DNA from 2 places in the Ruegeria sp. O4 genome. Region 1 is predicted to be linked to the other one. Evidence: riboswitches for the same ligand, from Rfam matches in the RefSeq annotation. Region 1 holds a riboswitch; the other holds the start of a gene.

Region 1 (7,388 bases):
CGCGAACGGAATATGTCAGGTTTTGCGCCTCGATCTTCATCGGGCGCTCCTCTGGCCGCGCACCAAAATTACGGCAAAGGCAGGCGCACCGATCAGAGCGGTGACCACCCCAATCGGCAGAACCTGACCCGGGATGATGATGCGCGACACGATATCTGCGCCGATCAGGAAGACCGCTCCGATCAAGGCGGAGGTTGGGATAAGCCTGCGATGCCCCGGTCCCACAAGGAACCGGGCAGCATGAGGGATGACCAGCCCGACAAAGCCAATGGATCCGACGATAGAAACCATGACAGCTGTCGTGAGCGCGGTCGCAAAGATCAGGGTTGCCTGCACCCGACGTACCGATATGCCCAGCGAGGCCGCTGAATCAGAGCCGAAAATAAAGGCGTCCAGTGCTCTGGCGTGAAAGCGGCAAATGAGCCAACCGACAAGGGCCACCGGAATGGCCAGATACACATCCGGCCAGCGCACGCCGCTGAGGTTTCCCATCAGCCAGAACATGATCCCGCGCGCCTGATCGGCATTGGCGGATTTGGCGATGATGAAGGCCGTCAGCGCATTGAACAACTGAGACCCGGCAATTCCCGCCAGGACGATCTGTGCCGTCGCAACCCGTCCGCCCCCTGCGCCAGCGGCTCGGGCCAGCAACGCGACAAAACCAAAAGCCAAAAGCGCGCCATTGAACGCGCCAAAAGACAGCGACAAAGCCCCCCCACCCAAACCAGCGATGGTTACAGCCACGGCACCCGTCGAGGCCCCGGCAGAAATGCCCAAAATGTAAGGGTCGGCCAACGGGTTTCGCAGCAAAGCCTGCAACACGACCCCTGCGACAGCCAGACCGGCACCGCAGGACGCAGCGACCAGAGCGCGAGGAATCCGGTAGCTCCAGATAATACCCTGATCAATTGGGTCGACAGGAAAGTCCGCTCCGGCCAGCTTGTTGGCCAGAACGGAGAGAACCAAATCGGGCGACAGAGAGGTTTCCCCGATCATCGCGCCCGCAAGAACCGCCGCAATCAACAATGGCACGGTAAGGCACGCAGCCTTGAAACCCTGCCGTAAGATTGCGGCGACCTCGTTCACAGGTTGTTTCCGATGGTATCCAGCTTCTCGGCCAGATCCTCCAGCGCCGGGATTGCGCGGATGGTGGCGTCCATGGCCTGCGCATCCATAATGACGATCCGGTCATTCTTGACCGCATCCATCTGGCTGGTCACCGGATCAGTGCGCAGGAACTCCAGCTTTTTCAGGTAGTCGTCCGCAGCAAAGCGACGGCGGTCCATCTTGGCGATAACAATCACCGTCGGATTGGCCTTGGCAATGGTTTCCCAGCCCACTGTTGGCCATTCTTCATCCGTCTCGACGACGTTGCGGATACCCAATTTACTCATCATGTATCCCGGTGCGCCTTTCTGTCCGGCCACAAACGGGTCGCTTTCCATTTCAGGAGAGGAAAACCAGAATACGGCTGACACATCGTCCAGCTTCACGGTTTGCGCCTTGGCGACGGCTGCGGCTTCGCGGGCCTTGTACTCGGCAACCAGGTCCGTGCCGCGTTCGGATACATCAAAGGCTGCCGCCAGTTCTTCGATACCCTGATACAGCGTATCGGTCGAGAACGCTTGCAGGCGGGTGCCATCGCCGCCGACTGTATTGTCTTTGCCGATGCAATCTGCAGGCATTACGTACGTTGGAATGCCCAGTTCGTGAAATTGCTCACGCGTGGCGACGATGCCCTCGGGTCCGACATGCCACTCATATTGCGCTGCGACCAGTCCCGGCCGCTTGGCAACAACGCTTTCAAAGCTGGGATCATTGTCTGCCAGACGCTCTACCTTGGCATTCACCTCGGCATATTCAGGCAGCACCTCGTTGAACCAGACCGAGGTTCCAAGAACCTGCTCGCCCAGACCCAGCGCATAAAGCACCTCGGTCGCGGCTTGGCCGACCGTGACTGACGACGTCACTGGCGCGTCAAACGTGACCGAGTGACCGCAGTTTTCGATAGTTAGGGGAAAGTTTCCTTCGGAGGCAGCGCTGGTAGCCAGCAAGGAAAGGCCAATCAGGCCAGTGCGTAGAAACATGACAATCGATCTCCATGTGTCAATGACCAGAGAACGGGTGAATGGGCATTTACCGAAGCAACAGACGCTTTACTGCCTGCCGTGAGCGCAGGGTAGAAAATAGACCGCCCGGCGCGTTTCTTCGGCAACCTCCCCGGACAACCCCGCCCGGTGTGTTTCGGTTTCATACCGGCAGGTCTCCTGACTGACGGGTCTTTGTCTGTCCTGTCTTCCCAGACCAAAATGGCCCAGTGACGGAAATGGACAGCGCTCGCCGCCTACAGTTGCGGGGGCAGTTCCGGTTGGCACCAAAAGGCACCTCGGATTCCCTCTTAGCCACATCGGGACCGGTAAAACGCGGGTACCTTAACACTTACCCTGCGGCAAGAAAAAACTCCGGGGTCTTTCCTATTTTCTCGCAAGAGCATGCACCTGCGCGTCTCAACATGGCGCTGATATCAGAAAAGCCGCTGAGAACGCGCCAAAATCCGGACCTAGATTCATAGTGTGTGATATTAGGGTGCAAATTGAGCATAAGCGTGCACGAATCAGTATTTTCTCGCATAGGTTGTGCAAAAAAATCTTTTAAAAACAATAGCTTAAAGAGCGACAAATTTGATGAAACACCATAACTGTGCAACGCGTGAAGCATAAGCGTGCAAGACCAAAATCAGGAGGCATAAGCGTGCAAAAGTAGAACAAAGACCAAGACCACTAGAAGTGCCGGCCCATGCCGCAAATATTGAAACAACACTAGTCCATCGCAAATTTGACGGGCTTCGGCGAGCATCGCACCTCGAAGACTTTTTCGAGAGCTACCCACTGCACCGAAATCGGATGTTGAGATGGCTCGGGTCAACTTCCGCTTTATCGGGCAAAGCTTCGCTTCTCTGCCGCGCAGCATCCCGACTGTACTACGTCAGCGATGCGCAGAAAGCGGCCTTTGCAAAGTTTAACGAACGGCCCAAAGCGTGGTAGGCCTGTTGCGTTGAGAACCGCTGAAATCAACCCAAAGCGGACGACGAAAAGATGGCCAATCGGCAAAGGTTTTTTGCGTTTTCCTAACAGCGGCTACTCAATTGCCTTGCGAAATGTCTCCGTCAGCCGTTTGTTCAAACCGTGATGAGGTTCGGCTGAAGAACCGTAGTGCAACTCCGCCAAAGCAGCGATGTCATTGAAAATGACTACGGAGCCGCCTTCTTCATTCGCGTAAACCAATAGTTTTTGGCAAAAGGCATCCAAACCAATTGCCGGAAAGTCCGCCATAGCCACACCACCGGGCGCTGGTCCGCCGAATAGCAAGAGAACAGCATCCGGCAGCTCCGTCCCCAGTTGGGACGCTTCGGCCGCAAAATCGATCTCCCCAAACCAGACTGTATCGTCCTGTCCCATCACAGCTGTCCTGACACGTTCCACTGCCTCTGGAACGCTGAGCTCAGATCGCAATTCGATGATGCCATGGTTTGCAACTAATCCTTTGGTCGGCGCTGGTGCTGCATCCAAGTCGTTCAGGACTTCGAGCAACTTGTTCTCAAATGCATTCAACGCTTGGGTATTGATTAGACCATGCCGAACTTTGAGAAACTGAGAGTCTGTGTATTCGATCTGCGGTCGACCATCCTGATCGAATGAAAGAACGCGAAAAGGAAGGTCCAGACCTGCACGTACGTTCTCCTCCAGTATAGGTGTGTTTACCTCTGGATCAGAGAAAACGAGTACACGAGATGCTGGCATTTCGACGCCTTCGGCCTTGGCCAGGCGCGCGTGATCTATCGATGCGATTGGAGCAGCTCCCGCTTCGGAAACGGCAGTCTCAAGCTCTAAGAAGTTTTCGTCCACCGCGGTCTGGACAGATGAAGATTGTGCAAAAGCGGATGCCGAAACTGATAAAGTTGCGATCATCGAGAAAACAAAGCCAGACCTCACCATTTTACCACTTCCTGTTTCCTCGTACTTTTTTCAGAGAAACCGCCGCCAGAGCTGCAAAAGCTATCTCGGCTGCAAGATAAAAGAGAAGTACCCCGTTCGGAACTCCATCGATAAGGATGCTTAGTATGCGCCCAACGGCCAGTCCTGACATAAACAAAAATAGAACCCACAGCGCGGGGCGTTGTAACTCTGGTTTCGAAGCAGCCGCCAACCAAAACAGAGCGTTTGCCAGGTAAAGACCCATAATCGCTCGGAACACGTGGGTTTGGTTCGTCCCTTCCACCGGAAATCTCAGCAAAACTGGGATCGAACGGCCGGGCATCAGACCGTATGATAACGCAATTGGCACGAGGCCGACGGCAGCAAGCAGAAGGACTAATCTAGCACTCATGGAGGACTCCTTCTCGTAGAGGTTTCGCTTTTTGCGAAATTCCTAGTCGGTTATTTTGGGCATCCGATGATCCGAGCCGGATGCCCACGCTGCGGTGGGAAAGGCGTATTGGTTGCCTCGCTTCCTCTACTGAGAGATGCCGCCTTCGGTTGATGTCTGTTCTTCAACATGGTCTTGATTGGCGACCGGCTTCCCGCGCGGAGGGAACTCCTCGAAAGTAGCGAGATGTGCCTGCACTAGACGGGCGGCTGGACCGAATGCCCACATTTTCTCGCCCATCCAGCGGACGTACATCCCGCTTTCATCCGCAGCTTTCTCATAAGGATCGCGGCGAAGGTTGAAAAGCAAGGGGGCGACCAACTCTTCCTTCGGGCCTGACCAGCCATGGTTTTGAACGACAAAGTGCGCTTTCCAATCGTTGTAGCGTACTGCTTGGAGGTCCGTACCCTGATAGTAGATCAGCTCGCGGCGATTGCTCTCTTTATCCTCACCTGTCAGGTAAGTTAGTTGGTTGTAGCCATCGAGATGCACTTTATAGCCTTCATATCCCTCTAGGAGCTTTTCTCTTAGATCTGTCGGACCTCCAGCCGCAGCTACAAATGTTGGCATCCAGTCCATTCCGCTGAAGATGCCATTCAAGACTTGACCTTCTGGAATTTTGCCCGGCCAGCGAATAATCGCAGGAACTCTAAAGCCACCTTCCCAAGTAGTACCCTTTTCCCCATGAAACGGTGTCGTACCACCATCAGGCCACGTCAGTGTTTCCGGGCCATTGTCTGCGGTGAACATCACTATGGTATTATCGGCGACTCCCAGATCCTCAAGGTGGCTGAGAACGTTACCAACGTTGTTGTCCAACTCCTTCATGACAACATCCTGAAGTCCGCGCCCATTGCCCAACATAGCTTCGTATTCGGGGCTGAGGTGGGTCCAGACGTGTGCACGGGCTGGAGCCATCCAGACAAAAAACGGAGTGTCCGACTCTACTGCACGAGAAATGAAGTCTTTCGTGTAAGATGTCACTTCGTCATCCAAAGTCTTTTGGCGCTCAGGAGGCGCAGGCCCGTCATCAATAATGCGCTGCTTCCCGACTTTTCCAAATCGCGGGTCGACTGTTTCGTCTACCTCCTCTGTTGCAAATGAATGAATGATGTTGCGAGGCGCAAATTGCGCGTTGAATTCTGGGTCGTCTGGCCAATCCGGATCAGACGTATATTCCATAGCATTCAAGTGATAGAGCCAACCCCAATACTCGTCGAAACCTTTTGCAGTCGGTAGGAACTCATTGAGGTCGCCTAGATGGTTTTTTCCGAACTGCCCCGTCGTATACCCCAACTTTTTCAGGAACATCGGAAGCGTTGGGTCATCTGGGTTTAAACCTACCGGATCTCCCGGCAGTCCAACCGTGTGCATACCAGTCCGTATTGGCAATTGTCCGGTCATGAAAGCTGATCGACCGGCAGTACAACTTGGCTCGGCATAATAATCTGTGAGACGAGCACCCTCAGAGGAGAGGCGATCCAAGTTCGGCGTCTCGATGCTTTTGACACCTCCGTGGTAAACGCCGACGCTCGCCCAACCTACGTCATCTGCCATGATGACAAGAATGTTGGGCGGGGTATGTTCGTCGGCCCAAGCTCCAGTGAAAGCAAAGCAGACGGCACCCGTTACTGAGATAAGCTTGTTCATTAAGACCTCCCGACTTGGTACTTCTTACCAACCATAGGAAAAACATCGGCTTAGAGGAACGGTCTGATTTGTTAACTTTTTGGGCTCAGCACCTTGGTGCAAGAAATTTCTTCGACCAAAAAGCCCGCCAAGCCGGAATTGCAAAGTCCTGGGTTGAATGTCCGGTTTGGGCTGGAAACAGTCGTCGCCGATTGAAGCAATGAGCGATTGCTTAGGCTCTGGACTCATAACCAAAACAATACGGTTGCCGCGAGCGCAATGGCCGACATGAAGATTACAGGGCATCTGTCATAACGGGTCGCGACCCTACGCCAGTCTTTAAGCCGCCCAAACATGTTCTCAATCTTGTGGCGGATTCGATAAATCTTTGTGTCATGTGGGATGATGTCCTTGCGGTTCCGGCGCGATGGTATGCAGGGTTTGATGCTTCTTTCTTTCAAGCTTTCGCGGAACCAGTCGGCGTCATATCCGCGATCCGCCAACATCCATTCCGCAGCAGGTAGTGAGGGTAAAAGTGCCCGTGCTCCGATGTAGTCGCTGACGTTTCCCGCCGTCATGAATAGCCGAATTGGACGACCCACCGCATCGGTTACGGCATGGAGTTTTGAGTTCAGCCCACCCTTGGTGCGGCCAATCAGGCGGCCGCGCCCCCTTTTTTGAGCCCCATGCTGGACGCTGTTCTATGGGTCTTCAGATGCGTCGCATCAATCATTAGCGTGCCTGTTTCATCGCCTTGAGCGGCTAATTCGGTCAGGATACGTGCAAAGACGCCCATGTGGGACCATCGAGCCCATCGGTTGTAAAGTGTCTTGTGTGGCCCATAATCGGACGGAGCGTCTCGCCAGCGCAATCCATTGCGAATGACATGGATGATGCCGCTGAGAACGCGGCGATCATCGACACGCGCAACACCGCGTGGCTTTGGGAACATATGCTTGATGCGGTTGAGACGCTCTTGGTCGAGCCAGAACAGATGCGACATGGACAATCCTCCTGTCGACCTTGAATCACGATGCCTCAGGGAATGGAATCGACCATCGCAAAGGCGGCTCCGCGCGGCATTGCGGTCATCCGACAAAAACACTCGGATGACGGCACTGAGCCCTCTTTGACCGATGCTGCAAGACGCACTAATGACCGCTCTTTTGTGTCAGCCGCTTGCCATACCTGCAATCATTGCGCCTAGCGCGACAAGGTGGACCAGCATGAGCGCCTTGTCATTCCATAGAGCGCCGACGGCGAACCAACCCACGACTCCGACAAGAAACAGGTAGAGGTTCCATGGTGTCCAGCCAAACCCGGTCGCGGTGTAT
Region 2 (7,388 bases), on a different contig from region 1:
GTAGATCGCCGCGCCATCAGTTTCGTATGTATAGGGCATCAGGTGAAGTCCATAGTCATGAGTGTTTCCGGGTCGAGCCCGCGTTGGCTGGGCTCATCCCCCGCGCGGCCCTGTTTGACAAGATCAAATCGCCCGTTGTTGCCGACCACTGTGATCTCGGCCGGGCCCATATGGGCGCACCCCTTGGCGCAGCCCGAGACATGCAGACGACCGTGAATGCGCCGAGCCAATGCACGGGCGATGTCGCGGGTTTCCACCTGCGCTTGCGGGCAGAACGGCGCGCCGGGGCAGGCGTCGGTTGTCATCATCGGATCGGCTCCGTCCATGACGAAATCCGGGGAGGGTATCGCCGCCCCGCCTTCCAGCAGGATCAGCCGCCACGGTGTGACACGCAAGGCAGAAGCGCCGCTGGCTTCGATCAGTTCACAAAGCTTGTGCGCAGGCAGCGAGCCGAAAGCCGCGCCGTAGAGAGCACCCAGTTCACAGGGGCCGGGTTGCAGTTTTTCACCGAAAGGACCGGGGGCAAATCCCTGCCATTCCTGTGGCAACGCGTGGGTGACCCGCGCCATGCGACGTGTCTCGGCCGTGTAAGTCTCAGAAAACCACAGGGCCAATGCGATCACGTTGTCAATGGCGTTATCCTCGGTCACAGACCGCCCGGTTTTGCAGCCGTCGGCGCGCAGGATCGGACCGCCGGCACCCAGCTCCAGACGAATATCTGCAGAATCCGAGGCCAACAGGCGCTTCGGGCCTGTATCTATGGCAAAACCAAACTTAGCGGGCAGAGCAGGCAATTCGGCCAGTCGATCAATCAACTCCAGTGTCAGCCGCGCGGTCAAATCGCCCGCCTGATAGAGCGGAGTGACCAGAATATTGCGGCGTACTTCGATGCCGGGTTCCGTATCAAGCAAGTTCAGCGCTGCAAGTTCCACAAGCAACGGCTGGTGGTCGCGCTCATCCACGCCGCGCAGTTGCAGGTTGGCACGATTGGTCAGGTCAATGGTGCCGTTGCCGAACCGTTCAGCCAGTTCGCACAAACCAATAGCCTGCCTGGCACTCAGTCGCGCCAGACGCGGACGGACCCGCACGACCAGCCCGTCGCCTGACATCATCGGGCGATGTGCGCCAGGGCACCAGCCTTGAACGATAGGTGCACTCATCCCAAACCCTCCAAGTCGGCACGGATCGAATTCCGGCGTGTGTTCCAAAGCCCCGCTTCCAGCAATGCACGGAACCTGTCTTGCATGGCCTGATGGGCCTTCGGGTTGGCCTCTTGCAGAAAGGCATCAACGGCCTCATTGCCCAATGTGGCTTCGTGGTAGAGATCAAATAGATGCGGAGCGACGGTTCCGGACAGATGCGCAAAAGAGGCCATGTGATCCAGCGTCGCAGCAATCTCGGCGGCGCCGCGAAAACCATGGCGCTGCATCCCCGCGATCCAGCCAGGGTTGGCAGCACGGGCATGAACGACGCGGCTGATTTCTTCCGGCAGAGTCCGGGCGCGCGGATTATCGGGGTTGGTGTTGTCCAGATGGTAAAGCTGCGCGGATCCGCCGACGAATTTCTTGGCGGCGGCAAAACCGGCCTCATGCGTGGCATAATCGTTGGCCAGCAGCAGGTCAGTTTCCGTCAGATCCTGGAGGTGAACAAAACTGTCGGCATTGGCGACACGATCCGTGATTCCCTCTTTGTCTTGCGCAACGTGCTCACCTTCCAGCGCGTACGAGCTGGCCTCCAGCCATGCCTCCCCGGCTTGGGTGCGCGCTTCGTCCGTATAGGTCTCGGACAGATGGGTCATGTTCAGGCCGTAACTGCCGGGTGCCGGGCCAAACACCCGCGCAGCCGGGGCGTGACCGGCATAGGGGTTCCAGTCGGTCGCTTCATCACGCTCTGACAAAGCCCGGACCGCCTGACCATAAAGGGCTGACAACGTAGGGAACACATCGCGAAACAAGCCTGAAACCCGCAGGGTGACGTCCAGGCGCGGGCGGCTCAGGTCGGTGATGGGCAGCACTTCGATACCCGAAACCCGCTCGGACCCCTTGTCCCAAACCGGCTTTACACCCAGCAGGTGCAGGGCCATGGCGAATTCTTCGCCCGCCGTGCGCATGGTGGCCGATCCCCACAGATCGACAATCAGCCCTTTCGGGTAATCGCCTTCCTCCTGCAAGTGTCGCCGTACCAGTTCCTCGGCCAGTTTCACACCTTGCGCGTAGGCTGCGCGGGTGGGCACAGACCGAGGATCGGTGGTAAACAGGTTTCGCCCGGTCGGCAGCACGTCAGAGCGGCCCCGATAGGGCGAGCCGGACGGGCCAGCCTCGATCCGCTTGCCGGCCAGCGCATTGATCAGGGCCTTGCGTTCGGCATGGGCGGATGGGGCTGGGTCGAAACTGCCGGTCACATCCGGGACACGCCCATAGACGTGCAGCCCGTCGCCAAACTGACTTTCCTTGATATCGCAGACAAAGCGGTCGATGCGGGTGATTGCTTCGGCGGTGCTGGTGGCCTGGTTCAGGCCCAGATCGTGCTCCAGCCCAATGGCTTGCGCCTCATCCCGGATATCTTCCTGCAACCGGTCACGGCGTCTGGGGTCAAGGCCGTCCGCGTTTGAGAACTCGTCCAGCAGGGCTTCCAGCCGCACCATCCGGTCAGGCGTTCCGCTTTCTTTCATGGGGGGTGGGATGTGGCCCAGGGTCACGGCGCTGATCCGGCGTTTGGCCTGCGCGGCCTCACCCGGGTCGTTGACGATGAACGGGTAGATCACCGGCAGGTCACGGATCAGCGCCTCGGGCCAGCAGTCTGCTGATAGGGCGACCGATTTGCCGGGCAGCCATTCCAGTGTGCCATGCGCACCGATATGGATCAGCGCATCCGCGCCAAGACCTTTGCGCAGCCACAAATAGAAGGCCACATAGCTATGGCGCGGGGTACGCGAAAGGTCGTGATAGTCGTCATCACGCAGTTCGGGTGTTCCGCGCTCTGGTTGCAGTGCGACCAGCGCCTTGCCGCGTCGCAAAGCCGTGAAGTGAAACGCGCCCTGAGCGAAAGTTGGGTCTTGCTCAGGATTGCCCCATACGGTGTGCAGATCGGTGCGCAGGGTTTGGGGCAATTCAGCGAGTGCGCTCAGATAATCCTCAAGCGGCCACGATATCCGGGCGTCCAAGAGTGCGTCGGCAACCGGATCGCCAGCCGCGATGTCGTAGCCTTCACCGCAAAGATCAGACAGCATCGCCTCAGCCGAGGCCAGCGCGTCGAGACCAACCGCATGGGCCATTTGCCAGTCTTTGCCGGGATATGTGGACAGTACCAACGCGGGGATCTGGTCTGCCTTGGGTTTGTCATTCAGGGCAAGCCAGCCCGATACCCGATCGATGATCGCCTCGATCCGGTCCGACTCGGCCCGATGCGCAAAACGGGAGTATTCCAAATGCGGATCGCGCTTGCCCGGTTCTTTGAAAGAGACAACGCCTGCCGATATTCGCCCGTCCACTTCGGGCAATACCACATGCATGGCGAGGTCGGCGGGTGACAGGCCGCGTTCGGCCTCCGCCCAGGCCTTGCGTCGCGAGGTGGCGAGAGCGACCTGAAACACCGGCACATCCGCTGCGTCCAGAGGCGACGTGCCGGACGCGCCCTTGCCCGAGAATGAAGTGGCGTTGATGATCGCCGACGGTCGCAAGGCGACGACCTGTTCCCTGAGCCAGTCGGCAGCGGCTGGGGTCTTGAGCGACGGGGCAAACAGACCCACCGCCTGAAGCCCGCGGGCGCGCAGGCTGCGGATCAGGGCCGCGACCGGGGCGGTGTCTGCGGATGTCAGATACGCGCGATAAAAGGTGACAAGGATGCGTTTCGTATCGTTCTGGAATGCGGAACCCACCGGGACGACACCCTGATCTGGACACCACGCACCGCATTCGGGCAGGGTTTTCGCGCCCATTACTGGCCCGGCATAAAGCCCTGCTGCCAAGGCCATCTGGGCCAATGCGGCCTGCGCGGCGACTTCGCCGCCGGTGTCACACAGATGTGCCAGCCGCCTCAGGGTCGAGAGGGGCAGGGTCGAATACTCATCCAACCGAGTGTCTTCACGCCCATCCGCCGGTAAAACGGCTAACGCGATGCCTTTGGCTTGCGCCAGTGCCAGAACCTGTTGCAGCCCGTAAGACCAATAGGGCACGCCACCTATCAGACGGATCAGGATGCCCTTTGCGCCCTCAAGTGTCTGTTCGACATAGGTATCGACGGACAGAGGGTGCTTCAGCGCCGCAAGATTGGCCAGCCGCATCGTGGGCATCCGCCCCTCAGGCCCGCCGCCGCGATGCCAGCCCGCCGCGAAAGCGCCCAGGTCACTGTCGGAAAAGGACAGCACAACCAGATCACCCGGGCTTTGGCCCAGATCGGTTGGGGTCTCGGTTTCCTCGAGCCCGTGGCTTTCGCGAAAGACGACGTGCATGACTTACTCGGCAACCTCGGTCACACCCACGAGGATATCACGGATTTCGGCTTCTTTGATGTCGTCATGCTCGGCAATCACGACCAGGCGCGAGCGGCGCTCTTCACCGGGCTCCCACGGGCGGTCGTATTGGTGACGAACCCGCGCGCCGACAGCCTGAACCAGCAGGCGCATCGGTTTGCCAGCGACGGCGGCATAGCCTTTGACGCGCAGGATATTCAGCTCAGTCGCAAGACGTTCGATTCTGGCTACCAGTTCCGCAGGGTCGGTCTGTTCCGGCAACTCGACGATGATGCTCTCGAAATCGTCATGCTCATGATCGTGATGGCCATCGTGATGTGACGGGCGCGCGTCCATGTCATCTTCGACGGCAGCCTCAAGGCCAAGCACGACACGTACGTCGACGACACCCTCGGCGACCTCGACAACGGGAAGCGGCCGCGGTGCCTCGGCGGCGATGATCTGTTTGGCTTTCGCGACACCTTCGGGACCTGCTAGATCGGGCTTGGTCAGCAGGATGATATCCGCGCACGAGATTTGATCTTCGAACACCTCGGACAAGGGTGTTTCGTGATCGATCGAGTCATCAGCCAGCCGTTGGGCATCCACCGCTTCAACGTTCGGAGCAAAGCGACCGGCGGCCACAGCCTCGGCATCGGCCAGCGCAATCACGCCATCAACGGTGATTTTCGAACGGATATCAGGCCAATCAAATGCTTTCAGCAGCGGTTTGGGCAGTGCAAGGCCGGATGTTTCGATCAGGATGTGATCCGGGCGCGGTTCCAGCGCCATCAGCGCCTCGATGGTCGGAATGAAATCATCAGCCACGGTGCAGCAAATGCAGCCGTTTGCCAGTTCCATGATGTTTTCCGCAGGGCAATCCGGTATCGCGCAGGATTTTAGAATGTCACCATCAACACCCACATCGCCAAACTCGTTAACAACAATCGCAAGACGCTTTCCCTGCGGGTTCTGCATCAGATGACGCACCAGCGTGGTTTTGCCCGAGCCCAGAAAGCCGGTGATCACGGTGACGGGAAGTTTTTCTAGGTTCGACATGATCTCAGCCTCCAATCGGGGGAATGCGCGAGGCGCAGTTTTTGCGGAAATGTTCAGGACGGTCGCGCCACTTCACCAGACCATCGTCTGTGGCCAGATACTTGGTCACACCATCGATGATGACATCGACGTGATCGACTTCGTTCAGGTTCTCGTAAACAAAGGTCCAGCGATCCGGCCCGCCCCGAAGAACGATGGAACAGCCCTGATCGCAGTTCGAAAGGCATTCGACAGGTTTCAGAATGATGCCATCTGGCAGGGCTGCCTGTTCCAAAGCCTTGTGCAACAATGTGCCGGGACGCTCAGCGTCATCCTCGACGGGCAGACCCCGGCGGCAAGTCGTGCAGACCAGTAGTTCTACCGGTGCGGTCTCGGTCATGTCTCTCATCCCCCCAAATCCTCTTCGCGGGGGACGGGGTTTCATGCGGGCACCACGTCTGCACATGGACCCGACACCGGAACACCCCGCCCGGTTTCAACTTCGGGTGTTGGCAGGTCTCCCGGCTTGCGGATGCCAGAGCGGTCGCTCTGTCGGATGTCCCGCCTTCCCGGCACAGGCCAGTGGCATTGGGCATCCTCTCCGGTCACGGTCGCGGGGGCGGCTGCGTTTGGCGGATGAACCGTTGACGCATTCCCTTTTCATCGGCTGTTGCCGACACCAACGTCCGGGACATGCGGCACCGCCGACCCGCTTGTCAAGCGGTTCGCGCGCAACAAATAAGCCAAGGTGAAAAAAGCGACCTGTAGGCGTCGTTCGGCGGCATGAAGAATGTGTTCGGTATGTGGTCGCATGACGGGAAAACGACGAACTTGGAGATGCGTCATATGAAAGTGGGATTTATCGGTCTGGGTAACGTAGGCGGCAAGCTTTCGGGATCCCTTTTGCGCAACGGCATTGATCTGACTGTTCATGACCTGAACGCGGATCTGGTGGCCGAGTTTGTCGCCAAAGGTGCAAAGGCGGCTGAGGGGCCCGCCCAGTTGATGCGCGATTGCGATGCGGTGATCACCTGTCTGCCGTCTCCGGCAGCATCGGACGCAGTTATGAAGGAGATGTTGCCCGAAGTGGGCCCCGGCAAGATCTGGATGGAGATGTCGACCACAGACGAGGCCGAAGTCAAACGCCTGGGAGCCGAAGTCATATTGCGCGGCGGTGCGGCCGTCGATTGCCCGGTTTCTGGCGGGTGCCACCGTGCCGCGACGGGCAATATCTCGATCTTTGCGGGCTGTGACCGGGAAACGTTTGAACGAATTCTGCCGTTCCTGACGACAATGGGCCGCCGGGTTTTGCACACCGGCGAACTGGGTTCGGCCTCGGTGCTGAAAGTGATGACCAATTATCTTGCCACCGCCAACCTGATCACCTGCGCCGAAGCACTAGTTACGGCAAAGGCTGCGGGGATGGATCTGAACACGACCTATGAGGCGATCAAAATCTCGTCCGGCACGTCCTTCGTGCACGAAACCGAAAGTCAGGTCATCTTGAACGGGTCGCGCGATATTTCCTTCACCATGGATCTGGTGAAGAAGGATATCGGTTTGTTTCAGGAGGTCGCCGACCGCGCCGGGGTGCCGCTGGAAATAAACCCGGTGATGATCAACATCTTTAACGATGGTATCGCACGATATGGCGAACGCGAGCTTTCACCAAATATTATCAAACGGCTGGAAGAGGCAACCGGCCTGGATATCACCGCCCCGGGCTTTCCAGCCGAAATGACGGATGATGAACCGGAAGAGCCGGGATACGAGGTTGTGCCACAAGGGCGCGCCTGAGGGTAAGGCAAACACCAGACTACATCGCGCCCCGTGAACGAGCAGGGGTAGGCAGGTGTTCCGAAAAAACACGCCATATCTGGCCCGCAGTTCGACAGAATCG

The links. A riboswitch is a leader RNA that binds a small molecule or an ion and turns the genes downstream of it on or off. The one in region 1 is predicted to bind cobalamin.
Region 2: it holds a riboswitch for cobalamin, as region 1 does, so the genes downstream of both, ACR0J7_RS17165 (DUF1636 domain-containing protein) here and ACR0J7_RS09255 (ABC transporter substrate-binding protein) in region 1, are expected to answer to the same signal.

What each region holds. Positions count from the first base shown of each region.
Region 1 is NZ_JBQERO010000006.1:5,229-12,616, reverse strand. Features, by position in the region: partial or broken gene ACR0J7_RS09265 (ABC transporter ATP-binding protein) at 1-40, opposite strand, end outside; gene ACR0J7_RS09260 (FecCD family ABC transporter permease) at 37-1,068, opposite strand; gene ACR0J7_RS09255 (ABC transporter substrate-binding protein) at 1,083-2,087, opposite strand; cobalamin riboswitch at 2,241-2,433, opposite strand; gene ACR0J7_RS09250 (DUF302 domain-containing protein) at 3,138-3,995, opposite strand; gene ACR0J7_RS09245 (DUF4345 domain-containing protein) at 3,997-4,386, opposite strand; gene ACR0J7_RS09240 (arylsulfatase) at 4,513-6,075, opposite strand; one part of gene ACR0J7_RS09235 (IS5 family transposase) at 6,300-6,721, opposite strand; one part of gene ACR0J7_RS09235 (IS5 family transposase) at 6,721-7,057, opposite strand; gene ACR0J7_RS09230 (DUF6552 family protein) at 7,226-7,388, opposite strand, start outside.
Region 2 is NZ_JBQERO010000019.1:61,789-69,176, forward strand. Features, by position in the region: gene ACR0J7_RS17145 (precorrin-8X methylmutase) at 1-39, opposite strand, end outside; gene ACR0J7_RS17150 (cobalamin biosynthesis protein CobG) at 39-1,160, opposite strand; gene cobN (cobaltochelatase subunit CobN) at 1,157-4,450, opposite strand; gene cobW (cobalamin biosynthesis protein CobW) at 4,454-5,509, opposite strand; gene ACR0J7_RS17165 (DUF1636 domain-containing protein) at 5,514-5,888, opposite strand; cobalamin riboswitch at 5,983-6,187, opposite strand; gene ACR0J7_RS17170 (NAD(P)-dependent oxidoreductase) at 6,290-7,285, shown strand.